Regions from separate parts of the Stenotrophomonas sp. C3(2023) genome, predicted to be linked through region 1. Evidence: predicted binding sites of a transcription regulator. Region 1 holds the regulator's gene; the other holds the start of a gene.
The links. Region 1 encodes FliA, which starts transcription of late flagellar genes. Its sites were predicted from a motif close to TAAAGTTTNNCNNNCNNNGGCCGATAA; they were not measured.
Positions count from the first base shown of each region.

Region 2: a site for FliA is predicted at 7,587-7,613, ahead of RZA67_RS11410 (methyl-accepting chemotaxis protein). Genes of this name have one in related genera too.

Region 1 covers NZ_JAWJLO010000001.1:1,976,703-1,991,981, reverse strand. The annotation lists gene RZA67_RS08770 (methyl-accepting chemotaxis protein) at 1-2,036, opposite strand, end outside; gene RZA67_RS08765 (hypothetical protein) at 2,042-2,455, opposite strand; gene RZA67_RS08760 (chemotaxis protein CheA) at 2,610-4,598, opposite strand; gene RZA67_RS08755 (response regulator) at 4,644-5,009, opposite strand; gene RZA67_RS08750 (STAS domain-containing protein) at 5,006-5,314, opposite strand; gene RZA67_RS08745 (chemotaxis protein CheW) at 5,414-6,499, opposite strand; gene RZA67_RS08740 (ParA family protein) at 6,496-7,278, opposite strand; gene motD (flagellar motor protein MotD) at 7,292-8,260, opposite strand; gene RZA67_RS08730 (flagellar motor protein) at 8,262-9,002, opposite strand; gene RZA67_RS08725 (chemotaxis protein CheA) at 9,080-10,915, opposite strand; gene RZA67_RS08720 (protein phosphatase CheZ) at 10,918-11,526, opposite strand; gene cheY (chemotaxis response regulator CheY) at 11,526-11,918, opposite strand; gene RZA67_RS08710 (RNA polymerase sigma factor FliA) at 11,940-12,683, opposite strand; gene RZA67_RS08705 (MinD/ParA family protein) at 12,680-13,567, opposite strand; gene RZA67_RS08700 (AAA family ATPase) at 13,554-15,230, opposite strand.
Region 2 covers NZ_JAWJLO010000001.1:2,536,754-2,552,032, reverse strand. The annotation lists gene pbpC (penicillin-binding protein 1C) at 1-485, shown strand, start outside; gene RZA67_RS11445 (peroxiredoxin) at 525-1,004, opposite strand; gene RZA67_RS11440 (DnaJ C-terminal domain-containing protein) at 1,268-2,161, shown strand; gene pilH (twitching motility response regulator PilH) at 2,238-2,609, opposite strand; gene RZA67_RS11430 (YhdH/YhfP family quinone oxidoreductase) at 2,699-3,694, opposite strand; partial or broken gene hflK (FtsH protease activity modulator HflK) at 3,911-4,882, shown strand; gene RZA67_RS11420 (protease modulator HflC) at 5,038-5,901, shown strand; gene RZA67_RS11415 (adenylosuccinate synthase) at 6,182-7,474, shown strand; gene RZA67_RS11410 (methyl-accepting chemotaxis protein) at 7,645-9,765, shown strand; gene RZA67_RS11405 (hypothetical protein) at 9,889-10,665, shown strand; gene RZA67_RS11400 (hypothetical protein) at 10,662-10,841, opposite strand; gene RZA67_RS11395 (catalase) at 10,860-12,956, opposite strand; gene RZA67_RS11390 (AraC family transcriptional regulator) at 13,075-13,785, shown strand; gene RZA67_RS11385 (amino acid permease) at 13,867-15,240, shown strand.

The DNA.
Region 1 (15,279 bases):
TTCTGGCGCGTGTTTACATCCATCTGCGCGATGCTCTGGTTTACCTGTTCAATGCCGGTACTCTGCTCCTGGGAGGCGGCGGCAATTTCACCCATGATCTGGTTTACCTGGCGTACCGATTGCACGATGTCGTTCATCGTAGTGCCGGCGCGTTGGACGAGATCCGCGCCGTGGCTGACCTTGCCGACCGAGTCATCGATCAGTCCCTTGATCTGCCGGGCCGCCTCGGCCGAGCGCTGCGCCAGCGTGCGCACCTCGGCGGCGACCACGGCGAAGCCGCGCCCCTGCTCGCCGGCACGGGCCGCCTCGACCGCCGCGTTGAGCGCCAGGATGTTGGTCTGGAACGCGATCCCGTCGATGACGGTGATGATCTCGGCGATGCGTCGCGACGACTGCTCGATGCCGCTCATGGTGACGACCACGCTGCCGACCACATCACCACCGCTGGCCGCCACCTCCGCCGCGCTGCTGGCCAGCTGGTTGGCCTGGCGGGCGTGCTCGGCGTTCTGCCGCACCGTTGCTGTCAGTTCCTCCATGGTGGCAGCGGTCTCTTCGAGGCTGGCAGCCTGCTGCTCGGTGCGGCTGGCCAGGTGGCCATTGCCCTGCGAGAGGGTGGCGGCGGCATCGTTGATGCTCCGCGACGCACCCTGGATGCTGGAGACAATGGCGGTAAGCTGGGCGATGGTGGCGTTGCCATCGTCGCGTATCCGCGCGTAGACGCCTTGGAAGTTGCCTTCCATCCGCGCGGTCAGGTCGCCGCGCGAGAGCGAGGACAGCAGCACGGAGATCTGCTCGATGCTGGTGGCATTGGCATCCAGCAGGGCATTGAGCTGCTGGGCGAGCTGCAGGAAGAAACCGTCCTTGCCCTCGACGCTGACCCGTGCGCTGAAATCACCTTGCGCTGCTGCCTGTACGATGCGGGCAAGCTCATCCTCGACCTGTGCCTCTAGCGTGCGGTCTGCCCATTCAACAACAAAGCCCTGGCGCTGGCCGTCCTCGCCGATGATCGGATTGACGATCAGCCGTAACAGGCGCCCACCGACGCGGATCTGCGCGCGGTAGGTGGAAGTCAGCGTATCGAGCAGTCTTGCCTGGTGGGCGGGGTTGCGGTGGAAGATGTCGATGTTGCGGCCGAGCAGGTCGCTGGCATCGAACTGCGGCAGGTCGCGGCGCAGATCGGCCTCGGCGTCGGACAGCATGCGCTGCAGTGGCCGGTTGACGAACACGATGTTGCGGTCGCGGTCGGCGATCATCACGTTGGTGGTGACGTCGTCCAGTGCGGCACGCACGCGCAGTGTCTCATGCAGCGTCGCCCGCTCGGAATCGCGTCGCTGCAGCAGCTGCGCGCTGGTCTGTACCAGGGTCCGGGCCAGCGAGTTGGCGGGGAACTGTTCGGCGCCCATGCCGGCGGGCAGCGGCTGGTCGGCGGCAACGTCGCGCGCCAGCTGTGCCAGCTGCACCGGATCATGCCCAAGCAGGAGCAGCTGGCGACGCATCTGTATCGCCATCACCGAGAGCAGGGCTGTCTCCACGGCAACATAGCCGGCATGCAGGGCGAGCACGCCCAGCCCGCTGCCGGCCTCGAACACCGGGAATGGCAACCCACGCTGCTGCAGAAGGAAGAACAACACGTGGTGCAGCGCGATGGCACCTGCGGCGACCACCAAGGGCAGCCAGTCGCGGTAGTAGAGCAGCAGTGCGATCAGTACGATGACCGTGAAGTGGGTCTCCAGCAGTCCGCTGGTCTGGTGGATGAGCGTGGCGGCCTGGACCATCCACGCCAGGGCGATGCTGCAGCGTGACAGGCGTGTTCCTGGCAACAGGCAGGCCTGGAGGATCACCACCAGCAGCGCAGGCAGGCTGACGGCCAGGAAGGCGGTATACAGGCCGCTGCGCATCGCCAGCACCAGACTGACCAGGCTGAGCAGAGCGGTGACCCCGACGAACAGGCGATCGGCCTGCGCGCCGAGCGCCTGCAGGAACGGTGCAGGCTCGTGACCTGCAAACGCGGTGGCATTACGTGACGGTGCGGACATGCTTGTTACTCCTGGCGGCATGAACAGCGGTCGGAAAGGATCAGCGCGGGCTGGGGGTGGCTGAGCAGGCCGGTAACAAGTGCTGCGGCCGATACCTGTCTGGCGCCGCAGTGCCGCTCCAGCATCGCTGGGCCGGCATAGACCAGCCGGTGGCCTGCATCGAGCACGACCCACTCGAACGGCAGATGATCGACACCCACTCCAGCGCCCGTTTCAGCCGGCGGGACAGCGCTGCAGCTGCACTCGCCACGGCCGAGCAGCAGACGCGGCTGGCCGATGCCGTGCATCAGCACGCTGGCAGGTATCTGTGCCAGCACGGCTGCATCGTCCCAGCTGCCATCATGTGTGGGGAGTCGTTGCATCCATAATGCTGGCACCGTCCAGCCGAGCCACAACGCCAACAGCGCGAGGCCGGCCATCGCCCGGTTCCGGCAGAACGGGGCAGGTGAAGCAACGACAGGGGCGGTATCCATTGCCGTGCCTGTAGGTGTGGTCCTTCCGGTAACGGCAGCGCGGACGATGACTTTAGTTGCCGAAGCCGCCCGCGCCCGCCAGCCGGCGTGTACGCCGGGCTCAGGCCGCCTGCGGCACCTTCAACGACCGTACCAGTCCGCCGATGTCCACGATCAGCGCCACGCGCCCGTCGCCGAGGATGGTGGCACCGGACACCCCGCTGATGCGCCGGTAGTTGTTCTCGATGTTCTTCACCACGACCTGCTGCTGGCCGACCAGTTCGTCCACCTCCAGGGCGATCTTCTGGCCATCGCCTTCAACCACCACCACCAACGGCTCATCGCTGCGGCGACGCTCGTAACCGTAATACTCGCTGAGCGAGAGAATCGGCAGGTATTCGCCGCGCACGCGCAGCACCCGGCCGTCGCCGGCCATGCTGCGCACATCCTCGGCCTGCGGCTGCAGGGCTTCGAGCACGTAGGCCAGGGGCAGGATCAGGGTTTCGCCGGCGACCGAGACGGTCATGCCGTCGAGGATCGCCAGGGTCAGCGGCAGACGGATCAATGTGCGCGTGCCGCTGCCGAGGCTGCTTTCGATCTGCACCTCGCCGCCCAGCGCCTGGATGTTGCGGCGGACCACGTCCATGCCTACGCCACGTCCGGACAGATCGGTCACCGCATCAGCGGTGGAGAAGCCGGGCTGGAAGATCAGGTCCCAGACCTGGCTGTCAGTGGGGTTGTCAGGCACAGCCAGACCGCGCTCCTGCGCCTTGGCCAGGATCTTGTCGCGGTTCAGGCCACGGCCGTCGTCGCTGACCTCGATGACGATATGCCCGCCCTGATGCGAGGCGGCCAAGGTGATGGTGCCGGTATCGTCCTTGCCAGCCTGGCGACGGACGTCAGGCATTTCCAGGCCATGGTCGATGGAGTTGCGCACCAGATGCACCAGCGGGTCGGCGATCTTCTCGATGAGGCCTTTGTCCAGCTCGGTACCTTCGCCGATGGTGCGCAGGCGGACCTGCTTGCCCAGCCGGCTGGACAGATCGCGCACCAGGCGCGGGAAGCGGCGGAAGACCGCGTCCACCGGCAGCATGCGCACGCCGATGACCGCTTCCTGCAGGTCGCGGGTATTGCGCTCCAACAGATCCAGGCCGGCGAACAGCCGTTCGGCGTGGACCGGGTCGATCGCATTGGAGACCTGCTTGAGCATGGCCTGGGTGATGACCAGCTCGCCCACCAGATTGATCAGCGCGTCGACCTTGTCGACGCTGACGCGGATCGAGCTTTCCGCTTCGGCGGCGCCAGCGGTGGCGGTCGCGCCGGCGGCAGGCGCGACGGCGCCGGTGCTGGCAGGTGCCGCAGCCTCAGCGGCAGGTGGCTGGGTGGCCAGGCTGGGCGGTGCAACCGGACGGATGTCCAGCTCGCAATCGTCGACCACCCAGGCAAAGGTATCTTCGATCTGGCTGCGCGGGATCCTGCCGACCAGACCCAGGTCCCACGCCAGATGTGCTTCCAGCGGGTCAAGCTGGCTGAAGCCAGGCAGCCGATCCAGTCGTGCGGCGACCTGCAGCGGTCCCATGTGCTCCAGTTCGCGGATGATGCGCAGCGGGTCGTTGCCACTCATGAACAGCGAGGGCGATGGGACGAACGCGATTTCCCAGGCTTCCGGCTCGGCCTGCGGCGCTGCGGCCGACGGGGCGGCAGCAGCAGACGGGGCGGCCTGACCGCTGAGGATGGCCTCAAGCCTTGCCTTGATCGCGGCCACCGCGTCCGGATCGGCAGCCTGGCCATGTTCGGCCTCGCGCAGCAGGGCGCGCAGCACATCCACCGAGGCCAGCATGGCATCAACCGCATTGGCTTCCAGCGCACGCTTGCCGGCACGCAGCTCGTCCAGCAGGGTTTCCAGCACGTGGGTGACCCCGGCGATGGTGTCGAACCCGAACGTGCCTGCGCCGCCCTTGATCGAATGGGCGGCGCGGAACACCGAGTTGATGATCTCAGGGTCCTGCTGGCCCGATTCCAGCGTCAGCAGGCCAGCCTCCATGGCATCAAGCCCTTCGCGGCTTTCCTCGAAGAAGGTGGCGTGGAAGCGTTGCAGGTCCATGCTCATGACAGAAGCGATCCGGATGCGAAGAAGAGGGGGCGGCGCGGGCGATCAGCCCAGCACTTTCTGCACGGTGGCGACCAGCTGCTCGGGGTTGAACGGCTTGACCAGCCAGCCGGTGGCACCGGCGGCCTTGCCTTCGGACTTCTTGTCAGCGGCCGATTCGGTGGTCAGCATCAGCATCGGGGTGAACTTGTAGTCCGCCAGCTGGCGCAGTTCACGGATCAGCGAAATGCCGTCCATGTTCGGCATGTTGACGTCGGTCACCACCGCATTGAAGCGCTGGCCTTTGGCGCGGGTGAGCGCGACCGCGCCATCTTCGGCTTCTTCGACGGCAAAGCCGGCCGAGGTGAGGGCGAAGGACACCATCTGGCGCATCGACGCCGAATCGTCCACCACCAAGATACGTGCGCTCATGCAGCGTTCTCCACAGATTTCAGGTTGTCATGGGGTACATCCAGGCCCAGGGCCTGGCTGACGCCGAGCAGTCGCGCGGCGTCGGTGAAGGTTGCGGTGCAACCGGCGAAACCGGTGCCCAGGCCCGCATTGCGGCGGTCCTGCACGAACGCGCACAGCACCTGCACGGCGGCCGTGTGGATGCGGCCAACGCGGCTGGCATCCAGCGTCAACGGGTCGGCCGACGCCAGCAGGGGCGTCAGTTGGTTCTTGAGCTCGGTGCAGCTCTCGATGCCGAGATCTTCACCCAGGTCCACAGTGCTCATCGTTGCTCCGGACAATCGGTTCCAGTTCCTTAGCGGCGTACCGGAAGGGTTCTTTAGGCCCGATCTTCGCCGACCCGGTCAGGGCAGGCGCAGAGCGGCTCAGCTGAGCAGACGGGTCGCATCGAGCAGGATCATGGGACGCTGCTGGAGACGCGCCACCCCGCGGAACACGTCGTTGCTGATCCGGCAGATACGCGCGGTGTCCGGCGGCTCGATCTGCGAGTCGGCCAGGTTGGTCACATCTTCCACCGCCGAGACACGAAGGCCCATGATTTCGCCGTGCTCCTCAAGCACGACGATGCGGGTCTGGGCATCCTCCTGGGCGGCGGCACCGCCCAGATGGAGACCCAGGTCCATCACCGGCACGACCTGGCCCCGCAGATTCATGATGCCCAGCATCGACCGTGCGGTACCGCGCAGCGGAAGCAGGGGCACCGGCAGAACCACCTCCTGCACCTTGAGCAGCTCCAGCGCGTAGGCCTGGCTGCCACAGCGCAGGCGCAACCAACGGGAACTGCGCTCGGTGGAGCGTCGGCTCAGGTGCTGTGAACCGGTGGGGCGATGCGCTTGCGCCTGCAGTTCCTGCCAGGTGGTGGGTTGCGCTGCCGGTACGGCGGCGTGGGGGGAAGCGGCGATCGGTTCGGCCACGATGGGAGCTCGGGCTGCCGGCGCCGGGGGCGGCACGGCCGGAGAAGAGGGGGCGGGCACGGGTGCGGTGGCCGGCGATGCAGGCGCCGCCGCAGCGCTGAACGCTGCTTCGAGCGCCGGGCTGTCGGCGTTGGTCAGCGCAGTGCTTTCGCCGCCGTGGGTTTCGTAGATGACTTCGTCGGGCAGATCGTCCCAGGTGGGTTCGCGATCGGGTTCGGCGCCAGGGGCCACCGAGCCTGGCTCGGCGCTACAGGCGCTGCCGGTTTCATGTATCACTTCGTCGGGCAGATCGTCCCAGGTGGGTTCGCGGTCGGGTTCGGCGCCAGGGGCCGCCGAGCGTGGCTCGGCGCTACAGGTGCTGTCGGTTTCGTAGATGACGTCGTCGGGCAGATCGTCCCAGGTGGGTTCGCGGTCGGGCTCGGCGCCAACGGCAACGGCCGCCGAGCATGGCTCGGCGCTACGGGCGGTGGCAGAAGGCGGCTGCGCGTCGCCCAGCAGCTGCTCGAGATAGTCGTCGAGGACGCCGGTGGCGTTCATGCGGCCTGCTCCAGCGCGCGTGCGTCGTCGCTCAGGATCCAGTTCAGTGCGCGGCGGTAGGCGGCCAGTCCGCGGCCCGGGTAGTCATCGCCGACGACGGGCTGGGTCAGCGCGGCCGCCTGGCTGATGCGGGTGTCGACCGGGATGGCGTCTTCCCATACGCGGGCACCGTGCTTGTCCTGCATCTGCCGCAGACTCTCGTTGCCGGCGCGGGTGCGGCGGTCGAACAGGGTCGGCAGGATCGACATCGGCAGCGGGCGTCGGCGCGAGCGTTCCACCATCTCGCCGGTGCGTACCATGCCATCCAGACCATGCAGTGCCAGCGGCTCGGCCTGGGTGGGGATGATCAGGCGGTCAGCCGCAGCCAGCGCGTTGATCATCAGCAGTCCCAGCGTCGGCGCGCAGTCGAGCAGGATGTAGTCGTGTCCTCCCGCGTGCTGGGCCAGCGCATTCTGCAATGCCAGGCCCAGGCCGGGCTGGTTCGCGCTGCGCCGTTCGAGGGTGGCCAGAGCGGCCTGTGCACAGACATAGGCCAGCCCCGGCACATCACTGCCGTGGCACAGCGAAGCGAGCTCGGCCGGGGGCGCGGCGAACAGCTCGAGCACGCCGGCCGGAGCTGGATCAACCGCCACGCCGAAGGCGCGCGTGAGCGAGGCATGTGGATCGAGATCGATCAGCAGGACGCGGTGGCCAAGCGCCGCCAGACCGCGGCCAAGCGCGAGCGTGGTGGTGGTCTTGCCGACTCCGCCTTTCTGGTTGGCGACAGCCCAGATGCGCATCGGGGTTACTCCTTCATTGCTGGGGTGACGGCGGCGCCGATCTGGCTGCCGGCCGGCGGGGGGTGTCAGGCGCCGCCGCTGTGGGGGAAACGGGGGTGGCGGGCCGCGTGCCTGCAGCAGCGAGCTGTGCGCCGAGCGGGCCGACGGCGTGGCTGGTATCGGCCAGGATGACGACCATCACGCGCCGGTTGCGGTTACGGCCCTCGGCCTGCGCATTGTCTTCGCGCGGTCGGAACTGCCCGTAGCCGACCATGGCCAGCCGGGCCGGCTGGACGCCCTGGTCGGCGAACAGGTGGACGACGCTGGCGGCACGTGCGGCCGACAGTTCCCAGTTGGAGGGAAACTGCGCGGTGGCGATGGGTCGGTTGTCGGTGTGGCCTTCCACGCGCACGCTGTTGGGCACATCGCGCAGGACTTCGGCCAGCCGCGAAAGGGTGTCGCGGGCGTGCACGTCCAGACTCGACGAACCGGTAGGAAACAGGATGTCACTGTTGATCTCCACCTCGATCCACAGCTCGGTGCGCTTGACCGAAATCATGCCGTTGTCGATCAGCGGCGCCAGCGCGGAGGTGAGCCGGTCGGCGATGCGCTCCAGCTGCTGCTCGGCCTGACGCAGGCGCTGCTGGTCGTGGACCGACACCGGCATGCGCATCTGCGAGGCCATCGATGGCAGCAGGGTCGGGTCGGTGCTCGGCGCCGGCGCCGACGGCCCGACCCGGTTGCCCGTCCTGATGACCGACGGGCTGTCCCAGCCACCGCCCTGCACCTGCTGGTTGCCCACCTGGACCGGGTTGATGGTGCGCGGCGCTCCACCGAACGCGTCGGTGAGCGCGTCGGCCATCACCCGGTACTTGCCCTCGTTGACCGAGGAAATGGCATACATCACCACGAAGAAGGCAAGCAGCAGCGTCATCAGGTCGGCGTACGGAATCGCCCAGGCCTCATGGTTGGCATGTTCTTCGTGGTGGCGACGACGTGCCATGTCAGTGCAGGAAGCCGGACAGGTTGGTTTCGATGTTGCGCGGGTTCTCACCCTGGGCGATGGAGATCAGGCCTTCGATGGCCATTTCGCGGTCGCGGCTGCTGTGGGCGATGATGCCCTTGAGTTTGTTGGCGATCGGCAGGAACAGCAGGTTGGCCGAGGCGATACCGTAGATGGTGGCGGTGAAGGCGGCGGCGATGCCATGGCCGAGCTTGCTGGGGTCGGCCAGGTTCTTCATCACCGCGATCAGGCCCAGAACGGCACCGATGATGCCGAGGGTGGGGGCATAGATGCCCATGCCTTCATAGAACCGGGTCGCAGCCAGGTCCTGGTGCTCCTGGCTGCTCAGCTCGATCTCGAGCATGTGCCGGATGCTCTCCGGCTCCACCCCGTCAACCAGCAGCTGCAGGCCTTTGCGCAGGAACGGATCGCGCTGGGCTTCGACCTGTGGCTCCAGCCCCAGCAGACCCTGACGCCGGGCGATGTTGCTCCATTCCACGATCAGCGCGATCAGCTCGCGACGGTCGCTGTGCGGCGGTCGCACCACCCAGCGGACGATATGCAGTGCACGCTTGAACACCGCCGGTGCGGTCTGCAGCAGGATGGCGGCCAGCGTACCGACGATGACGATGACGAAGGCCGCCGGCGACCACAGCGAGGCGAGGCCGGCGCCTTTGAGGATGCTGCCTCCAACCAGTGAAGCCAGGGCGAGGAAGAGTCCAATGAGGCTGAGTCGGTCCATGAAGCGTTTATCGGCCTGGAATAGGGGGACTTGAGTTGGCGGCGGCGTACAGCGGGCAGGTCGTCACAGTTCAGCGATCAGTCCTGCGGATTGCGCAGGCCGTCCACGTCGAGGATCAGGGCCATGCGGCCATCCCCGATCAGGGTGGCGCCGGCATAGCCGCGCAGGCCACGCAGCGCCTTGGGCAGCGGTTTGATCACCACCTCCTCGCGCCCGCGCACCTGGTCCACCACCAGGCCGAAGCGGGCCTCGCCTGCCTGCAGTACCACGATGGTCAGCAACGGCGCATGCACCGGTTCGACATCAAGCCAGCGTCGCAGGTCGACCAGCGCCAGCGTGTGCGAGCGGCGATCCAGGACGGCGCGCCCGTCGAACCAGCCCAGCGAGGTGGACGGTGCATGCAGAACCTCCATCACACGGGCCAGCGGCAACGCGTAGACATCTTCGCCGGCCTGCACCAGCAGGGTGGGCAGGATGGCCAGGGTCAGCGGCACCCGGATCAGGAACCGGCTGCCGCGGCCAAGTTCGGACTGGATCTGGATCTGCCCGCTGAGTTCGCGGATGCGCGACTGCACCACGTCCATGCCAACGCCGCGACCGGAAATGTCGGTCACCTCCTGCTTGGTCGAGAAACCGGGCAGGAACACCAGATGCAGGCACTCCTCGCTGCTCAGGCGGGCGGCGGCTTCAGGGTCGATCAGGCCCTTCTCGCGCGCCTTGGCGCGCAGTTTCTCCGGATCGATGCCGGCGCCGTCGTCCTGCACCTCGATGCTGACATAGTCGCCTTCCTGCTGCGCTGACAGCCGCACATGACCGTTGCGTGGCTTGCCCTGGGCCTCGCGCAGCTCGGGCGTCTCGATGCCATGGTCAATGGCGTTGCGCACCAGGTGGACCAGCGGATCAGCCAGCGCTTCCACCAGGTTGCGGTCCAGCTCGGTCTCCGCGCCGATCAGTTCCAGCTCCACTTCCTTGGCCAGGTTGCGTGCCACATCGCGCGCCACCTTGGGGAACCGGGAAAACACTTTGCCGACCGGCTGCATGCGGGTGCGCATGACTGCCGACTGCAGGCGGGCAGTGGCAATGTCCAACGTGGATACTGCACGGTCGAGTTCCTCATCGCGCAGCCGTACCCGCAGTGTCTTCAGGCGGTTGCGCGAGAGAACCAGTTCGCCGATCAGGTTGACGATGGCGTCCAGGCGTTTGGTATCCACGCGCACCGTGTGCTCGGCTTCGGCCAGCGGCTTGGCAGCGGGCTTGGCCGCAGGCCGGGCGGGAGCCCCTGCCGGGGGCGGCGGTGGCGGTGCCGTTGCGGCCGTCGTGACCACCGCCACCGCGCCGGGCGCGGCCCCACCGTGGAGCTGGTCCAGCAGGGCTTCGAATTCGTCTTCGCTGATCAGTCCGTCGTCGGCGGGTGCCGCCACCGCCGTCGGTGCCTTGCCACCATGCAGCTGGTCGAGCAGGGCTTCGAACTCGTCTTCACTGATCAGGTCCGAGACCGGGCCACTGGCGGCCGCCACGCTGGCGGGTGCCGGAGCGCCACCCACGTCGAACTGGGCGATAAGCTCCGGTGGCGCGTGGCCGGGCTCTTCGCCTGCCGAGACCGCGTCGAGCATGGCCTGCAGATAGTCCAGCGACTGCTGGCCGGCGTCGAAGTGATGGGCGGCCAGCACCGCCTTGCCCGAGCGGGCCAGGCCGAGCGTTTCCTCGGCGGCATGGCACAGCTCGACCATGGCGGTGATGCCGAGGAAGCCGGCGCCACCTTTGAGGGTGTGATACCCGCGGAACACCGCATTGAGCTGGTCGTTGTCCTCTGGCGACTGCTCCAGGGTGACCAGCTGCTCGCCCAGCCGATCGAGGATTTCCTGCGCCTCGATGATGAAGTCTGCTGCGATGTCGTCCGCGATTCCGCTCATGATTACAGTCCCAGATCCGAGAGAAGGTCGTCGGCGTCGTGCTGCGACACTGCGTGGCGATCGAGCCCGCGCACCACCGGTCCGGCCAGTTCCGGCCCGTTGCCATTGGCCTTCTCCGGCGGCAGGCCGAGCGCGCCAAAGCCCTCATGGACCCGGCGCACGATGCCCACGACACGTCGGATGATCTGCCCGGTCAGGTCCTGGTAGCTCTGGGTCAGGGCGATCTCGGTGAGGTTGTGGCGGATGCGCTCCAGCTGCGCGCCCTGGTCGACGTTGAGCCCACCGTCACGCAGCTGCTCGGTCAGACCACGGCATTCTTCGGCCAGGTCCAGGGTCCGATGGGTGGCCTGTTCGGTCATCGCCACCACATGGTCCAGACGTGCGCAGGCATCATCCAGCTCGCCGGCCTCGCTGGGCAGCGACGGCAGTTCGCCCAGCGCCTGGCCCAGTTCGCGGGCCAGTCGTGACAGCCCGGCCATCATCGGCTGGGTACGCAGGGCGGCCAACGCGTCGATCTGCTGACGCCAGGCGGCTTCGTCGCCGCTTTCCAGCGCCGCCAGCGCGTCCTGCAGGCGCTGCACCAACGCGGTCTTGTCCTGGATGCTGTCCATCAGGCGCTTGCCGCCAGCCGTTCGAAGATCTTGCCCAGCTTCTCTTCCAGGGTCTGCGCAGTGAACGGCTTGATGATGTAGCCGTTGACGCCGTTCTGGGCGGCTTCGATGATCTGCTCGCGCTTGGCTTCGGCGGTGACCATCAGCACCGGCAGCGTCTTGAGCTTGTCGTCGGCACGGATCGCCTTGAGCAGCTCGATGCCGGTCATCACCGGCATGTTCCAGTCGGTGACCACGAAGTCGAAGGACTGGCTCTGCAGCAGGGACAGCGCGGCATGCCCATCCTCGGCCTCGGCCGTGTTGGTGAAGCCCAGGTCGCCCAGCAGGTTCTTGACGATGCGGCGCATCGTCGAGAAGTCGTCGACGATCAGGATACGCATGTTCTTGTTCAAAGCTTGATTCCTCGGTTGTGCTTACTCTTCCAGACCGGCATCGACGGCCTCGAAGATTTTCAGGCGGCCACGCAGGCGCAGTACTGCCTGGCCATGGATCTGGCAGACCCGCGATTCGCTCACGCCGAGCACCGCGCCGATCTCCTTCAGGTTGAGCTCCTGCTCGTAATAGAGCGAGAGCACCAGTTGTTCGCGCTCGGGCAGCAGGCCGATGGCCTTGCCCAGCTCGCGGCCGAACTCGCCACGCTCGAGCACCTGCTGCGGGGTGGGGCCCCCTTGCGCCGCGGTGTCCAGCTCGCCCTGGTCTTCGATCCGTGACTCCAGGCTCAGCACCTGCCCGCGCGAGGCGTCTTCCATCAGCCGCATGTAGTCGGGCAGGGGCATGTCCATCGCGGCGGCGACCTCGGTGGCACTGGCGGCACGGCCGGTACTCTGTTCCAGCCGCCGGATGGTGGCAGCCGCATCGCGTGCGCGACGGTGCACCGAGCGCGGGACCCAGTCGCCGCGACGGATTTCATCGATCATCGAACCACGGATTCGGATCGAGGCGTAGGTCTCGAACGAGGCCCCCTGTTCGGCGTCGTAGCTGCGCGAGGCTTCTATCAGGCCCATCATGCCGGCCTGGATCAGGTCATCTACCTCCACGCTGGCGGGCAGGCGTGCCGCGAGGTGATGTGCGATACGCCGCACCAGGTCCGAATGCTGGGCAATGACCTCGTTGGCCGCCGTACGCTGGACTTCGCGGTACTGTGCGGCGCCTTTCATGCCACCACCCCGCGCTGCTTGAGAATGCGCTCGAGGAAGAACTCGACGCCCCCGCGCGGTTCGGTCGGGGCCTGCCAGCGTGCGGTGCGACGGGCGATCTCGTTGATCGCCAACGCCGACGGGCTCGACGGATAGGCCTTGACCACTGGCTGCTGCCGCTGCACCGACAGGCGCAACCAGTCGTCCTGCGGCACGCAGCCCAGATAGTTCAGCGAGACATCGGCCAGAAACTTGTCGCAGACCCGGGTCAGCTTTTCATACAGGACGCGGCCTTCATTGGGGTCGCGCACCATGTTGGCCACCACCTGGATGCGGTCCACCCCGCGCTCGCGCGAAAGCACCTTGATCAGCGCGTAGGCGTCGGTGATCGAGGCCGGCTCATCGCAGACCACCACCACGGTGTCCTGCGCAGCCTGGCAGAAGGTCAGCACGCCGTCGGTGATGCCGGCAGCGGTATCGACCACCATCACGTCCAGGTCGCGCTCCAGCTCGGAGAACACGTTGACCAGGCCGACATGCTCGGCCGGTGCAAGCTCGGCCATGTGCCGGCGCCCGGATGCGGCCGGTACCACCAGCAGGCCGTTGGGGCCTTCGATGATCACCTCTTCCAGTGTGCAGCGGCCGGCCACCAGATCGGCCAGAGTGAACTTCGGGTTGAGACCCAGAATGACGTCGATGTTGGCCAGGCCCAGATCAGCGTCCAGCAGCAGGGTGCGTTTGCCCATGCCGGCCAGCGCCACGGCCATGTTGGCCGAAACGTTCGTCTTACCCACACCGCCCTTGCCGCCGGTGACGGCGATGGTACGTACCGGCCCCAGCGGCTGGCTGCGGGTGGCCGACAAGGGGAAGGTGGTGGTCAGCTTGGCGTACTCACGCGACGGCATGGTTCAACTCCGGGTTGCAGGGCATATCGGCCGCGCGGCGCAAATCTTCAAGGCGAAGTACAAGATTGGCGGCGCTGGCCCGGTGCAGGTCTTCCGGCACGTCCTGGCCGTCGGTGACCCAGGTGATCGGCAGGCGGTGGTCCACGGCCACCGACAGCGCGGTGCCGAAGCGGCCGGTTTCGTCCAGCTTGCTCAGCACCACACCCTGCAGGTTGGCGGCGCTGAACCGGCGTACCACCTCGTCCATGTCGTTGAAGCTGGTGTTGGCCGGCAGCACCAGCAGCGTGCTGACCTTCGGCGCGGCCCGCAGCCACTGCAGCTGGGCGGCGAGGGTGCGGTCACGCGGGCCCAGTCCGGCGGTATCGATAAGCACCAGCTTGTAGTCCTTCAGACGCTCCAGCAGCTGGTCCAGGTCGGTGCCGCTGCTGGCCTCGTGCACGGCGATGCCGAGCTGGCGGCCGAAGCCGTAAAGCTGCTCGCGGGCGCCGATGCGTGCGGTATCGGTGGTGACCAGGGCAACATCGCGGGCAGCGTTGGCTTCGGCAAAGCGCGAGGCCAGCTTGGCAATGGTGGTGGTCTTGCCGGCACCGGTCGGCCCCACCAGCGCGATGACCCCGCCGGACTCCAGCGGATCGGCCGGTGTGATAGGCAGGCGCCGGGAGATCAGCCCCAGCATCAGGCCACGGCCACGGTGGGCCTCGGTTTCCAGCGGAATCTGCAGGGCGACGTCGCGGCTGATGCCAGCATCAAACCCGTACTCATCCATCAGATCCAGCGCCGCGGCACGCACCGCGCTGCCGCGCAGCCGTTCGTCGGTGAAGCGCTGCATCTCGCGCTCGATCACGGTACGCATGCCGGCCACTTCGTTGCGCAGACGACGCATCTCCTCGTCGTCGCGCTCGATCACGGTCAACACCGGTGCGGCGGCAGCCACGGGCAGCGATGCTGGCAGGACCTGTACCGGCGCCAGGGCAGCATCATTGGCCGCTCCTGCGCCGGCACTGGCCGCTCCTTCAACGGCGGTTGACGGTGCTGCGGCGCTGGGCAGCGGTGGCGGCAGGGGGCGCGCGTCGTTGCGGGGCAGCGCGGGCTGGTCATCGTTGACCACGAATACCGCCCGGTCCAGTGCGGGCGGCGGGACCGCAGGCGCTGCGTCGACAGCGGGTACCACGGCAGCAAACGCCTGCAGCGATGGCGACGGCGACGTTTCGTTGACGGCGGCGTGGGAGATCCCGGTCGCCGTTCCTGCACGGGCCAGAGTGGCGGCGAAGCCATCGCTGCCAGGACGCATCACGATCTCATCGGCGCTGTCCAAGGTGCGACCGGTGGCACCGACCGCCGCGCGGGCCAATGCAGCCACCGCCGAGGTGGTGGCGGCAACCGGTTCAGCCTCCACCGCGGTGGTGCGTCGTCGGGTCATCGCTGCGATCATCGCATCGGCCGCGCTGCGCGGACGGGCGGGCTTCGGCGGCGGGGCAAGGTCCTGGCGGCTCGCGTCCAGGGCCCGCTGCACCGCGCTCTCGTCGTAATGGGCCGCCGCTACGATCTCGACGCCTTCTTCGATCCGTCGGTTTGACAGGATCACCGCGTCAGGGCCGTGCTCCTTGCGCACCAGGTTCATGGCGGAGCGCATGTCGGAGGCGACGAAACGTTTGATTTTCATGCTTTGGTACCGGGACGAAGACGGCGGGGAAAGCGGGGAACGCGACGGT
Region 2 (15,279 bases), 560 kb from region 1:
GCGAAGCGCGGCGCTGGCAGCCGGGGCGCCAGCGATACCAGCAGGACCGTGACAGTGGACGGCGGGTGTCGGCCGACTGCGCGCAGCCGCACGAGGTGGTGGATGCCGAGATCGCGCGCTGGCCGGCGCTGCTGTCGCCGTGGTTGTCCGCAGCGGCACGTCAGGCGTCGCAGCTTCCACCGCTCGCACCGGATTGTCGGGATGATGGCCGTGCCGCCGGTGCTGCGCTGCATGTGGATGGCCTCAACGACGGGGCAACGCTGGCGCCCGCGCCGAATGCACGCCACGGCGTGCGCCTGCAGCTGCGCGCGCTGGGCAGCGAGCAGGCCATCGACTGGCTGCTCGATGGCCGTCGGATCGGCCAGACCCGGGGCACGCAGCTGTTCACCGCGGAGTTCGAGCGCCCTGGGCGCTACACCCTGACGGCGCTGGCGGCCGACGGCGCCTGGGCCACCGTGCGTTTCCGCGTGCTGGCGTCACACTGAGTGCCGACCCGCCGCAGCGCCCGGCGGCCATGCCCGCGCTCAGGGCAGATGGGCGAGCACCTGCTCAGCGCCGGATACCGCGAACTGGCCGGGCTCCTCGACCCACAGGCCGCGAACCACGCCGTCATCGGCATACAGCGCGAAACGGCGGCAGCGCGCGCCCATGCCCGACGCACTGGCATCCAGTTCCAGCCCCAGAGCGCGGGTGAGCTCGCCATTGCCATCGGCCAGCATCAGCAGCCCATCGGGAACGTCCTGGCTGGCCGCCCAGGCTTTCATCACGAACGGATCGTTGACCGCCATGCAGTAGACCTCCACGCCCCTGTCGCGGAACCGGGCGAACTGCTCCACAAAACCGGGCAGGTGGCGTGCCGAACAGGTCGGGGTGAACGCGCCTGGCACACCAAACAGCACGACCTTGCGGCCGGCGAACAGGGCATGCGTATCCACCGTTTCGATGCCCTCGCGGATGCGCTTGAGCGTGGTTTCGGGAATCTGCTGGCCAACCTGGATGGTCATGGAAGCTCCTGGTACGTCGGCGGCGCGGGTGCCGCCGGGAAGGATGGGGCTGCACATTGAAATCCCGCGATGCGCGCCCAGATTCACTGCCAGAGCGTGCCTGCTGCCAACGGCAGTGTGGAGCGGCGCAGCGCGTTGGCGCATTGCGGTGGATCACATCATGGCCCAGACCGGCGTGCGCTGCACGGTCTGCACGGCTGGCGGCGCTAGAATGGCGACGGGCCGGCGCCGTACGGGGCCAGCAAAGCGAATGAGGTAGCGGGATGGAGTTCAAGGATTACTACGCCACCCTCGGGGTGGAGCCGGGTGCGGGCGATGCCGAGATCAAGACGGCCTACCGTCGGCTGGCGCGCAAGTATCACCCCGATGTCAGCAAGGAGACCGGGGCCGAAGACCGCTTCAAGGCCATCAACGAGGCCTACGAGGCGCTGCGCGACCCGCAGAAGCGCGCGGCCTACGACCAGCTGCGTGCGCAGGGCTATCGGCCCGGCGAAGAGTTCAATGTGCCACCGAACTACGGCGGTGGTGGGTTCAACTTCGAAGAGGTCTTCGGTGGCGGCGGTGCGGCCAACGGCGGCTTCAGTGATTTCTTCGAGAGCCTGTTCGCGCGCCAACGGGGTGCCGGCGGTGGCGGTCGCGGGCCCGGTTTCAGCAGTGGCGGTCAGGCGCCCAACCGCGATACGCGTGCCAGGCTGTCGGTGCCGTTGGAGGCTGCCTACAAGGGCGACTCTCTGCGCATCACGGTTAACGGCCGGCAGCTGGATGTGCGCGTGCCCAAGGGCATCCGCCCCGGCCAGGTGATCCGCCTGGGCGGGCAGGGCAACGACGGCGGCAATCTGCTGCTGGAAGTGGAGTACGCCGCGCACCCGCAGTTCGAGGTCGACGGCCGCAACATTCTGCACACCCTGCAGGTGACGCCCTGGCAGGCAGCACTGGGCACGGCGATCAGCGTGCCAACGCTGGGCGGTGCGGTGGAGCTGAAGGTGCCGGCCGGTTCCGAGGCTGGACGCAAGCTGCGCCTGCGTGGCCGCGGCCTGCCGGGCAGTCCGGACGGCGACCAGATCGTCGAACTGGAAATCGTCGCGCCGCCGGCCACCGACGAGGCGCAGAAGAAGGCCTACCGTGATCTGGCCAAGGCGTTTGGCGAGACCATCTGAAACCCCACCTGCCGGCCCTGATCGGGGCCGGCAGCATCGGACACGGGCGGCACGCCGCGCCGGGCTCGGGAGTCGCTCAGACGCGGGTGGAAAACACGCGTTCGATCACCTCGGCCAGTTCGTCCTCGGAGAACGGCTTGGTGATGTAGGCCTTGGCGCCCTGGCGCATGCCCCACATGCGGTCGGTGTCCTGGTCCTTGGTGGTGACCAGCACCACCGGAATATGCCGCGTGGCGGCATCGCGCGCCAGCGTGCGGGTGGCCTGGAAACCGTTGAGGTTGGGCATCACCACATCCATCAGCACCAGATCGGGCAGCTCGGTCCTGGCCGCTTCCACACCCGCCGCGCCATCGGTGGCGGTGAGGATCTGATGTCCCAGCTTCTCGACGATGCGCTGTATGCCCAGCAACTGCGACGGCGAGTCGTCGACGATCAGGATGCGTGCCATGGTGTTCCCCGGATGATGCCGACAGTGTAGTGCTGGCATCGGGGCAAGGTGAAGACGCGGCCCTGCCGTCCGTCGCCCGGTCGCTGCCTTCAGTCGATCCGGACCACGGTGCGGCCCTGTGAGCCGCCGCCGAGCATCTTCTCGAAGACCGCCGGCAGACCGCCCAGCTCGACCTCGGCTGTGCAGATCCGCTCCAGATGCGCGGGCTTCCAGTCGCTGCCAAGGCGCTCCCAGACCTGCTCACGCAGCGGACGCGGTGCATTGGCCGAGGACACGCCCAGCAGCGAGACGCCACGCAGGATGAAGGGCATGACCGTCATGTCCAGCGCCGGGCTGGCGGCCAGGCCGGCGCTGACCACGCTGCCGTAGGGCACGGTCTGCGCCAGCAGGCTGGCCAGCATCGGGCCGCCGGCGTTGTCCAGGCCGCCGCCGAAGCGGGCCGACTGCAGGGCGCCGGTCTCGCCCAGCGCGTCGCGGCCGATGACCTCGCTGGCACCGATCGAACGCAGCCAGGCCGCCTGTTCGGGCTTGCCGCTGACCGCGTGGACGCTGAAACCGGCGCGGCTGAAGATGTCCACGGCCAGGCTGCCGACTCCGCCGCTGGCCCCGGTGACCGCCAGCGGCCCATGCCCGGGAGTAAGACGGTTGTCGAGCAGGCGCAGCAGCGCCAGCGCGGCGGTAAAGCCGGCGGTGCCCAGCACCATGGCTTCGCGCGCGGTGAGTCCGGCCGGCTGGGCGATGACCGCGCTCGACTCCAGCCGCACATACTGGCTGTAGCCTCCGTCGCGCGTCTCGCTGAGGCCGCAGCCGGTGGCCAGCACCGCATCGCCCTCGTGCCAGGCCGGATCGGTGGAGGCCACCACGGTACCTGCCACATCAATGCCGCCCACCAGCGGGAAGCGGCGCAGGATGCGCCCCTTGCCGGTGCCGGCCAGCGCATCCTTGTAGTTCACCGAGGACCACTGCGCGCGGATGAGCACCTGCCCTGGCGAGAGCGCGTCGACCTGCATGGACTCCAGTCCGCTGCGGTGACCCTCGGGCTCCTGATGGATGCGGAAGGCGGTGAAGGAGTCGGGCGGGGACATCGGCGCTCTCATGCGGGGGACGTGATCGACACCATACCGGCTGTGCACGTGGACGGGCAGGGCGCAGGCCCCTGCGCGGACCCATCTGAATCGGTTCGTTCATCGTCGTGGCCCTTCCAATCCTGCTGGGCTGCCCCATCTTGTAGAATCGGTTACGGTTTACGGCTGGTGTCACGGGAAGGGCCCGTGGCGCGGCCCTATCAAGATGGAGCGTGCATGGCCTGGAATACACCCGGCGGCAACAGGGGCGGACAAGGTCCCGACGACACTCGACGCGGGCCTTCCCGGCCAGGCGGCGGCGGATTCGGCGGTGGTTGGGGTGGTTTTCCCGGTCCGTTGAAGGACATGTTCGATGGCGGCGTGGTGCGCTGGGTGGTGATCGCCCTGGTGCTGCTGCTGCTGTTTTCCAGCTTCCAGCTGATCGGCGAACAGCAGCGCGGCGTGGTCCTGCGCTTTGGCCAGTTCTCGCGCATCCTGCAGCCTGGCCCGAACTTCAAGCTGCCGTGGCCGATCGAATCGGTGACCAAGGTCAACGCGACCGAGATCAAGACCTTCTCGATTTCCGTGCCGGTGCTGACCCGCGACGAGAACATCGTCAACGTCTCGATGAACGTGCAGTACCGCATCGACGACCCGCGTCTGTACCTGTTCGGCACCTTCGATGCCGACCAGGTGCTGGAACAGTCCTCGCAGAGCGCGGTACGTGAGGAAGTCGGCCGGGCCGACCTCAATGCCGTACTGAACAACCGCGGCCCGCTCGCCACCGCTGCCGAGACCCGCCTACAGGCGCTGCTCGGTGCCTACCGCACCGGTGTGACGGTGACCGGCCTGACCCTGCCCGACGCACGTCCGCCGGAAGAAGTGAAGCCGGCCTTCGACGAGGTCAACGGCGCACAGCAGGTCAAGGAACGCCTGATCAACGAAGCGCAGGCCTACGCGGCCAAGGTCGTGCCCGAGGCCCGCGGCCAGGCGGCGCGCACCCGCACCACCGCCGAAGGTTACAAGCAGGCCGTGGTGGCCCGCGCCGAGGGTGACGCGCAGCGCTTCACCCTGCTGCAGGAGCAGTACAAGAACGCACCGGAGGTCACCCGCAAGCGCCTGTGGCTGGAAACCGTGCAGCAGGTCCTGTCGGAGAACCGCAAGATCATCGGGGGCGACGGTCGCCAGCTGTTGTACGTGCCGCTGCCGGGCCAGGAGCGCCCTGCCGGTGCGGCGGCGGTGCCGCTGTCCAACCCGGAGATTGCCGTACCGGCAACGACCGGCACCCCCGTGGAATCGCGTGATGCGGGACGGCCTGCCGGCCGTCCGGCTGGACGTCCGGCTGGCCGTGAGGAGGGCGCCCGATGAGAAACTCTCTGTGGATTGGTCTGGTGGTGGTGGCCCTGCTGGGGCTGCTGGGTTCGGTCTACGTGGTCCGTGAGGACCAGACCGGCATGGTGCTGAACCTGGGCAAGGTGGTCCGGGCAGACATCAAGCCGGGCCTGCACTTCAAGGTGCCGTTGATCGAGTCGGTGCGGGTGTTCGACCGTCGCTTCCAGGTGCTCGACACCACGCCGGCGCGCTACTTCACCGCCGAGCAGAAGGACGTCAGCGTCGACTTCTTCGCCATCGGCTACATCTCCAACGTTGGCGATTACTTCCGCGCCACCGGTGGTGATGCCCGCCTGGCCAACGCGCGTCTGGCGCCGATCATCACCGACTCGCTGCGCAACCAGATCAACTCGCGTTCGTTGCAGGAACTCGTGTCCGGTGACCGCAGCGAGCTGATCGCCGACCAGCTGGTGGGAATCAACGAGGCGGTGCAGGGGCTGGGCATGCAGATCATCGACCTGCGCATCAAGCAGATCGACCTGCCGACCGACAGCCAGGTGATCAACGATGTGTACGAGCGCATGCGCGCCCAGCGCAAGCAGGAAGCGGCCAAGCTGCGCGCCGAAGGCGAGGAGCAGTCGCTGACCATCCGGGCCCAGGCCGACCGCGAGAGCACGGTGCTGGTGGCCGAGGCAGAGCGTGACGCGCAGCGGACCCGCGGTGAAGGTGATGCCGATGCTACCCGCATCTACGGGCGTGCCGGCTCGGCCGATCCGTCGTTCTACGCCTTCTACCGCAGCCTGGAGGCGTACCGCGGCTCGATGACCGACGGTAATGGTGTCATCGTGCTGGACAAGAACGATCCCTTCCTGCAGTACCTGAAGAGCGATCGCTGAGGCCAGCGGTGAAGGGCCCGGTCGAGCCGGGCCTCATCCGGGGGCGGATCCGCCCTGCTGAGCGGCCGGTGAAGCCGGCCTGCGGCAGGGTGGCGCCGGCCCCTCCAAACCCGGATAATGCACAAAAGCCGGACGGGCCTCCCCGTTCGGCTTTTTCCGTGTCTGGGCCTTCCATCGCCGGTTGCTCCCCGTTTGGAGCGGCCATTGCCGCGCTGGCCAGCCCGTCCACGGTTCAACCGTCCGCGGCCCCGATGGCCGCAACAAAATCGAGGAGCCCGTCATGGGTCAGTCTGTCGTAGTGTTGGGTGCCCAGTGGGGCGATGAAGGCAAGGGCAAGATCGTTGACCTGCTGACCGAGGAAATCGGTGCGGTGGTGCGCTTCCAGGGCGGCCACAATGCCGGCCACACGCTGGTCATCAATGGCAAGAAGACCGTCCTGCACCTGATCCCGTCGGGCATCCTGCGTGACGACGCGCTGTGCCTGATCGGCAACGGCGTGGTGATCTCGCCGGCCGCGCTGCAGAAGGAAATCGCCGAACTGGAAAGCTCCGGCGTGGAAGTGCGTTCGCGGCTGAAGATCTCCCCGGCCGCGCCGTTGATCATGCCGTACCACATTGCCCTGGACCAGGCGCGCGAGCGCGCCGCCGGCGGCAAGGCCATCGGCACCACCGGTCGTGGCATCGGCCCGGCCTACGAAGACAAGGTGGCCCGCCGCGGCATCCGCATCGCCGACCTGCATTACCCCAGGCAGCTCGAAGAGCTGCTGCGCACGGCGCTGGATTACCACAATTTCGTGCTGACCAAATACCTCAACACCGACGCGGTCGACTTCCAGAAGACCTTCGACGAGGCGCTGGCCTTCGGCGAATACGTGCAGCCGATGAAGTCCGACGTGGCCGGCATCCTGCATGACCTGCGCAAGCAGGGCAAGCGGGTGCTGTTCGAAGGCGCGCAGGGTGCGCTGCTGGACATCGACCACGGCACCTACCCGTATGTGACCAGCTCCAACACCACCGTCGGCGGCGCGCTGGCCGGCGCTGGCGTGGGCGCCGATTCCATCGACTACGTGCTGGGCATCGCCAAGGCCTACGCCACCCGTGTCGGCGGTGGTCCGTTCCCGACCGAGCTGGACGATGACATCGGCCAGGGCATCCGTGACCGCGGCGCCGAGTACGGTGCATCCACCGGCCGCCCGCGACGCTGCGGCTGGATGGACATCGTCGCGCTCAAGCGCGCGGTGGCCATCAATGGCATCAGTGGTCTGTGCATCACCAAGCTGGACGTGCTGGACGGCATGGAGAAGCTCAAGGTCTGCATCGCCTACGAATATAACGGCAAGCGCACCGAGTACGCGCCGCTGGACGCGCAGGGCTGGGAAGAGTGCACCCCCGTCTACCTGGAGTTCCCGGGCTGGAGCGAGAACACTCACGGCATCACCAACTGGGATGACCTGCCGCCGGCCGCGCGCGCCTATCTGCGCTCGTTGGAAGAACTGGCTGGTTGCCCGATCAGCATCGTCTCCACCGGTCCGGACCGTGACCACACCATGGTGCTGCAGGACCCGTTCGCCTGAGCCGGTGGCGGTAAGCCCTGCTGATCAACACGGAAAGCCCCGCGCAAGCGGGGCTTTCTGTTGCTGGCCCGGGCACGCCGCGCCGGCGCACGCCGGGTCTTCACCGGCCCTCTACAGGCCGGCGTGGCGCGGCCGATAACAGGGCACTCCCCTTCGTTTGGTACACCGTGATGGATTTCTTGAGGAACGCCAGGGTCGTCTGGCGTCTTGGCATGGGCTTTGGCCTGCTGCTGGTGCTGGTGACGGCTGTGGTCATCACCGCGATGACCGGCAACGCGGCGCAGAAGCGCGCGATGCATCAGTTGACCGAGGTCAGCATGGCCAAGGTGCGTCTGCTGTCGGACATGCTCGATGCCAACAACGAGATGCTGGTGGTCCGGCGCGAGATGCTGATCCGTGAGGGTAACGGCCTGGCCGAGGACGAGGCCCGCATCGCCGCCCTGGTCAAGCGCTATGAAGCGAGCTGGGCGGCTTACCAGGCACTGCCGATGGATGCGCAGAGCAGGGCGTTGATCGATACCGTGGCGGCCAGGCGTTCGCTGGCACGTCCGCTCAACAAACAGGCCGGCGCGTTGATGGCGCAGGGTGACTATCCCGCTGCGGTGGCACTTACCCTTGGTCAGGTGCGCGAAGCAGCTGCCGCGTGGAACAAGGCGCTGGCCGATGGCGTGGCCCATGAGGAAGCCACCGCACGCACTGCGGGCGCCGCCGCGGTCGCGCTCGGTGAGCGTAATCAGACGATCCTGCTGGTGCTGGGTGCCATTGCCCTGGTGGTCGGTGTGCTGGCGTCGGTGCTGATCGCACGCAGCATGACCGCACCGCTGGCGCGGGCGGTGCAGCTGGCCGACCGGATGGCCAAGGGTGAGTTCGAACAGGACTTCCGTCTCGGTGGCCGTGATGAGCTGACCCGGCTGGGTCAGGCGATGGGAAGCGTCCGCGACAACGTGCGTGCCGCGATCAGCGCGCAGCTGGACATGGCCCAGCGCCACGAAGCAGGGCAGATCAGCTACCAGCTCGAAGCGGACGCCTTCCCGGGCGACTTCGGTCGCATGGTGGCGGCCACCAACCACGTGGTGAAATCGCATGTCGACGTGCAGTTCCACATGGTGGAGGTGATGGAGCGCTATGCGATCGGTGATCTGAGCCCGGACCTGCGCGATTACCCAGGGGAAAAGGCCGTTCTCAGCCGGACCATGGCCACGGTCAAGGGCAATCTGGTGGCCATCAGCCAGCAGATCGATACGCTGGCTGAAGCAGCCCAGGCCGGCGACTTCAGCGTGCGCGGCGACGAAGCAGCGTTCCAGTACCAGTTCAAGGGCATGGTGGCACGTCTGAACGCGATGATGACCGGCGCCGAGCGCAGCATCGACGATGTCTCGCAGGTGCTCACGGCGATTGCAGCGGGCGACCTGGGTACGCGCATGCAGGGCCAGTACCACGGCGTGTTCGCGCGGATGCGCGATGACGCCAACCGCACCTGCGACCAGCTGACCGGCATCGTGCAGGGCATCCAGGTCGCGGCAGGCAACATCGATACCGCCGCCCAGGAGCTGGCTGCCGGCAACGCCGACCTGTCGCGCCGCACCGAACAGCAGGCGGCGAACCTGGAAGAGGCAGCCGCCTCGATGGAAGAGCTGACCTCCACGGTGCGCCAGAACGCGGAGCTGGCCAACCAGGCCGACCGTGAGGCACACGCCGCCGGTGACGCGGTGCGCGCCACCGAGCAGTCGATGGCGCAGATGGCAACGGTGATGCGTGAGATCGACCAGTCATCAGCGCGGATTGCCGAGATCACCTCGGTGATCGATGGCATTGCATTCCAGACCAACATCCTGGCCTTGAACGCGGCCGTGGAAGCGGCACGTGCCGGTGACAACGGGCGTGGGTTTGCAGTGGTCGCCAGCGAAGTGCGCAGCCTTGCCCAGCGGGCCGGTGTCGCGGCCAAGGAGATCAAGGATCTGATCGATGTGGCCAGCGACAAGGTGCGCAGCGGGCTGGCGGTGACGGTGGAATCGGAGGCGGCGATCGCCCGTCTGGCATCAGCGAGCGCGCGCACCAACCAGCTGATGAGTGACATTGCGGCGGCCACCAAGGAGCAGGCGGCCGGCATCGAGCAGGTCAACCAGGTGGTTGTGCAGATGGACCAGGTCACCCAGCAGAACGCTGCGCTGGTGGAAGAAGCCACAGCGGCCAGCCGCTCGCTGGAGGAACAGGCCCAGGCGCTGACCAGTTCGGTGGCGGTGTTCCACCTGCAGGCCCAGACGGGTCCGCGGTTGGCCGCCGCCGCGTAACGAACGGCGCGGTAGTGCCGGGCTCTGCCCGGCACGGGATGCTTCCAGGCCACGTGCCGGGCAGAGCCCGGCACTACCCGGCCTGCCCGTTTTCGGCGATGCTCGCGTTTCAGGGAGGAGCCCATGCGCCGTACGGACAAGCAGGTGAGGCAGGACACACCCCCGGAACCGGCCACCGACTGGTCGCTGGTTCCGGTGGTCGATGGCAGCGACGACGCGCTGGTCATGCGCGCGCTGCGCCGGCTTGGTCGCGAGCCGGCACTGCTGGTCACCACCGGGTATCTGCTGGTATCGCTGCTGGGGCTCTGGTGCAGCTATTGGTTTTACCGCGGCTTTGGCCTTTCCATTCTCGATTATCTGCAGGCCAGCGATTTCCTCGTGGCGGGATTGCGCGACCCGATGTACGCGCTGTTGCTGGTCGTGGGCATGCTGGCGGTCGCGCTCTGCAACTGGCCCGATACCCTGCGACGGCGCAATGCCGGCAAGCTTGAGCAGCTCCGTGCACGCGGCTGGGGCTGGCGCATGCTGCTGTCGCGCTCGGTGTTCACCAGCTGGGATCTGACCGGGATGCGCCCGCTCACGGCGATGACCGGCGCGGTGGCCCTGCTGATGGCGCTGTGCGCGGCCCGTTACGTGATGGGCAAGGGCGAGGCGATCCGCACCGAGGGCAGTGGCGAGGTAGTTACCGTGCACCTGAGCGGCGACACCGCTGCCTTGCCGGGCACAGCGCGGCTGCTGGGAACCAGCAGCGCCTTCATCTTCCTCTGGTGGCCGCAGCAGCGGCGCGCCGAGGCATTGCCGGTCTCCGCCGTGCGGCGGCTGCAGTCGCCGGCAATCACCGCACGTCCGATTCCTCCGGTTGCGCCAGCGCGGCCGGTCGCCGCGCCGGCGCCGCACTAGCTCTTCTTGCGGCCGCTCCCGCTGCGTTTGCCGCCACCATCCTGCTTGTTTACCGTGGCCCAGGCGATGCGCTCGGCGGTGCCGGCACTGGCGCCGCGTTCGCGCTCACTCTGCTCGATATGCTCGGCCTGGCGCTTCTGCTTGTCGGTGTAGGCCGATTTGTCTCCGCGTGGCATGTCGGTGCTCCGGTCGGGTCAGGCCAGCAGGCGCAGCGAGGGCTCGCGCGACCATTGGCGGGTGCTGGCAGCCTTGACGAAGGCCGCCGGTTGCGTGGCCTCGACGATGCCTTCGTCGTTGCCGACGTTGGCTGCCTGCAGCAGCACCTTGCCGCCCTCGTCGTGGGCCAGCGCCTTCAGATGTGCCCAGGCATGGCTGGCAAAGTCGATGGCGGCCGCTTCCTTGGCCAATGCCTTGCCGGCCTCGGCACTGAGCACGATGGCGACGGCGTCGAAAACTTCCGACGGCGTACCGGCGAGCTGGCCGTCGGCTTGCTGATGGCTGCCATCGCTCAGGCGCGCGCCGCCCACCTTGGGGGCGACCAGCGTGACCGCTGCGCCGGCTTTCTGCACGGCTTGTTTCAGCGCACCAAGCAGTGCAGCGTCGGAGCCTTCGTCAAACAGGATGCCGATGCTGCGGCCGGCGAGCGTCTCCAGGCCGCGGCCGATCACCCGCACTTCCGGTGCCGGCGGCAGGTCCTGTGCCGGCATGGCAGCGGGCGCGGGCTCGGGCAGCGCGGTCATGCCAAGGCCATCGGCGACGCGCTGGGCCAAGGTGTCATCGATGTTGCGCAACTGGCTCACCGTGCGTTCGCGGACCTTGGCGGTCTCGACCTTGGACAGCTCGAACACCAGCGCCGAGGCCAGATGCGCCTGCTCCGGCGCCTCCAGACTGCGGAAGAACATGCGGGCCTGGCTGTAGTGGTCGGCAAAGCTGGCAGCACGGGTGCGCCCCTTGCGTCCGTCGTCGGCGGTGGCGTGGCTGGTGAAGCCGCGCGGCGTCCCGCGCGGGCTGTCGTCCTGCAGCGAGCTGGGCTCATAGGCCACGCGGCCCTTGGGCACCTGCATCTGCATGTGCCCATCGCGCTGGTTGTTGGCAAACGGGCAGCGCGGCGCGTTGATCGGAATCTGGTGGAAGTTCGGACCGCCCAGGCGGCTCAGCTGGGTGTCGAGGTAGGAGAACAGGCGTCCCTGCAGCAGCGGATCGTTGCTGAAGTCGATGCCCGGCGGCACGTTGGCCGGGCAGAAGGCCACCTGCTCGGTTTCAGCGAAGAAGTTGTCCGGCCAGCGGTCCAGCACCATCCGCCCGATGACCTGCAGCGGCACCAGCGATTCGGGCACGATCTTGGTCGGGTCCAGGTGGTCGAACGGGAACTGCTCGGCTTCCTCCTCGGTGAACAGCTGCACGGCCAGCTCCCATTCCGGGAAGTCGCCGCGGCTGATCGCCTCGAACAGGTCACGCCGGTGGAAGTCATTGTCCGCGCTCTGCAGCTTCAGCGCTTCGTCCCAGATCGTCGACTGCAGACCCTGCTTCGGCCGCCAGTGGAACTTGACGAAGGTGGAGTTGCCGTCCTCGTCGAGCAGGCGGAAGCTGTGCACGCCGAAGCCTTCCATCGTGCGCAGCGAGCGGGGCAGGGTGCGGTCGCTCATCGCCCACATGATCATGTGCATGGACTCAGGCATCAGCGAAATGAAATCCCAGAACGTGTCATGCGCACTGGCCGCCTGCGGGAAGGCACGGTCCGGCTCCATCTTCACGGCATGGACGAGGTCGGGGAACTTCATCGCGTCCTGGATGAAGAACACCGGGATGTTGTTGCCCACCAGGTCCCAGTTGCCTTCCGGGGTGTAGAACTTCACCGCGAAGCCGCGCACATCGCGCGGGGTGTCCACTGAACCGGCGCCGCCGGCCACCGTGGAGAAGCGGGCGAACACCTCGGTCCGCTTGCCGGTCTCGGTCAGCACCTTGGCCCGGGTATAGCGTTCCAGCGAGTGGGTCAGCTCGAAGTAGCCGTGCGCGCCGCTGCCGCGTGCATGCACGATGCGCTCGGGAATGCGTTCGTGATCGAAGTGGGTGATCTTCTCGCGCAGGACGAAATCTTCCAGCAGCGTCGGTCCGCGCGGTCCCTGGCGCAGCGAATTCTGGTTGTCGGAAACCGGAATGCCCTGGTTGGTGGTCAACGGCGGATGGCTCCCGCCGGCCTGCTGGTGCAGCTCGCCACCTTCGCCGCGCTGGGCAGTGGCGGGCACGTTGTCGGAAGCGGCGGGCGTGCCGTTGGGCTTGCTGGCGGCCATCTGATTCTCCAAAGGGGGATGGATAAAGAACAGTCCCCACAGTGGCCGGAGCGATGTTAAGCGGGAGTCCCATGCGGGTGAACGCGCAGGCAAAACCGTGCTCAGGTATCCTTCCCCGATGCGTGTTGAGCCTGCCGACATCGAAGCCCTGTTCGACGCGATCCCGGACGTGTTGTTCTTCATCAAGGATTGCCAGGGGCGCTACACCCACATCAACCAGACCATGCTGCGGCGTCTGGGTCTGAAGTCGCGCAAGGAGGTCATCGGTCGCACCGCAGCGGAGATCTATCCCACCGGTCTGAGTGCTGACTACGCCGAGCAGGATGCGCGTGTGCTGGCCGGTGATGTGATCGAGAACCTGATGGAACTGCACCTGTTCGCCAACCGGGAGCCCGGCTGGTGCCTGACCTGCAAACGGCCGCTGGAAGTGGACGGCCAGGTACAGGGGCTGATCGGCATCTCGCGCGACCTCGGCCAGAAGCACAGTCTGGGTGCGCAGTACGAGCAGCTGCGGCTGGCCCTGGCCCACCTCAACGCGCATTACGCGGAAAACGTGCGCATGCAGACGCTGATGGACATTACCGGGTTCTCGCTGTCCAAGCTCGAGCGCAGCTTTCGCAAGGTCTTCCAGATGACGCCGCAGCAGGTGCTGAGCCGGCTGCGCATCCAGATGGCGATGCACCTGCTGCACAGCAGCGAAAGCATCGCCAGCATCGGCCAGGCCTGCGGCTTCAGTGACCAGAGCGCGTTCACCCGCAAATTCAAGGCGGAAACCGGGGTATCGCCGCGCGCCTACCGGGCCCGCATCAGCGAATTGGCCGGCAGCTGAGCAGACAGGCCATCGGTCCTATGCCACGGCGCGCCCGGACAAGGTAATGTGACGGCCTTGTTGCCGCATACGTGCCCCTCGATGCCAGCCAATCCATCTTCCGCCGCACCCACTCCCTCTCCGCGTCCGGGCCATGCGCTCAAACCGCGCCAGCTGATCATGATGGGGCTGGGCAGCGCGATCGGCGCTGGCCTGTTCCTGGGCTCCGGTGTTGGCGTACAGGCGGCAGGCCCGGCGGTGCTGCTCTCCTACCTGCTGGCCGGCGCGCTGGTGATCATCGTGATGAACGCGCTGGGCGAGATGGCAGCTGCCAAGCCCACCAGCGGTGCGTTCTCGGTCTATGCAGCCGACGCCATGGGCCCGACGGCGGGGGCCACGGTTGGCTGGCTGTGGTGGATCCAGCTGGTCATCGTCATCGCCGCTGAAGCAGTGGGTGCCGCTGGCCTGCTGGCCCAAGTGTGGCCGGTGCTGCCGGTGCCGTGGGTGGCGCTGGGGTTCATGCTCCTGTTCACTGCGATCAACCTGCTGGGCGTGCGCAACTTCGGCGAGTTCGAGTTCTGGTTCGCCATTCTCAAGGTGCTGGCCATCCTCGGCTTCATCGCGGTCGGCGCGGCGCTGCTACTGGGCTGGCTGCCGCAGGTGGCCTCACCCGGGCTGAGCAACTTCACAGCCCACGGCGGGTTCGCGCCGCAGGGGCTGGCCGGTATCGGTGCGGCGCTGCTGGTGGTTGTGTTTGCCTTTGGCGGCACCGAGATCGTGGCGGTGGCCGCAGCGGAAACCGAGGACCCCGAGCGCAGCATCGCCCGTGCGATCCGCACGGTGGCCTGGCGCATCCTCGTGTTCTACATCGGCTCGCTGAGCGTCATCATCGCCGTGGTGCCGTGGAACAGCCCGGCGCTGAACTCACCGTTCGCTGCCGTGCTCGAAGTGGCCAATATTCCGGGAGCGGCCACGGCGATCACGCTGATTGCGGTGATCGCGCTGCTGTCTGCGCTCAATGCCAACCTCTACGGCGCGTCGCGGATGATCTACTCGCTCGCGCAGCGGCGCGAGGCGCCGGCCGCACTGGGACGTGCCGATGCGCGCCAGGTGCCGATGCTGGCCGTGCTCGCCAGCGTGCTGTTCGGTTTCGCGGCCGCGGTGATGGAGCTGCTGTTCCCGGGCAAGGTCCTGCCGGTGCTGCTCAACATCGTCGGCTCGACCTGTCTGCTGGTGTGGACGTTCTCGCTGCTCTCGCAACTGGTGCTGCGGCGTCGCGCCGACCGCAGCGGCGTGCGGCTGCCGTTCCGGATGGCCGGCTTCCCCTGGTTGACCTGCATCGCGTTGGCGATCCTGGCGCTGATCTTCGCCCTGCTGCTGGTCGGTGAGCAGACCCGCTTGCAGTTCCTGGCGATGGTCGCCCTAACCGCGGTCGTCGCACTGGCCAGCAACGTGGCCCGCCGCCTGCGCGGCTGAGCCGCGATCAGAACGGAACGCGGCCCGCGCAGGCGGGCC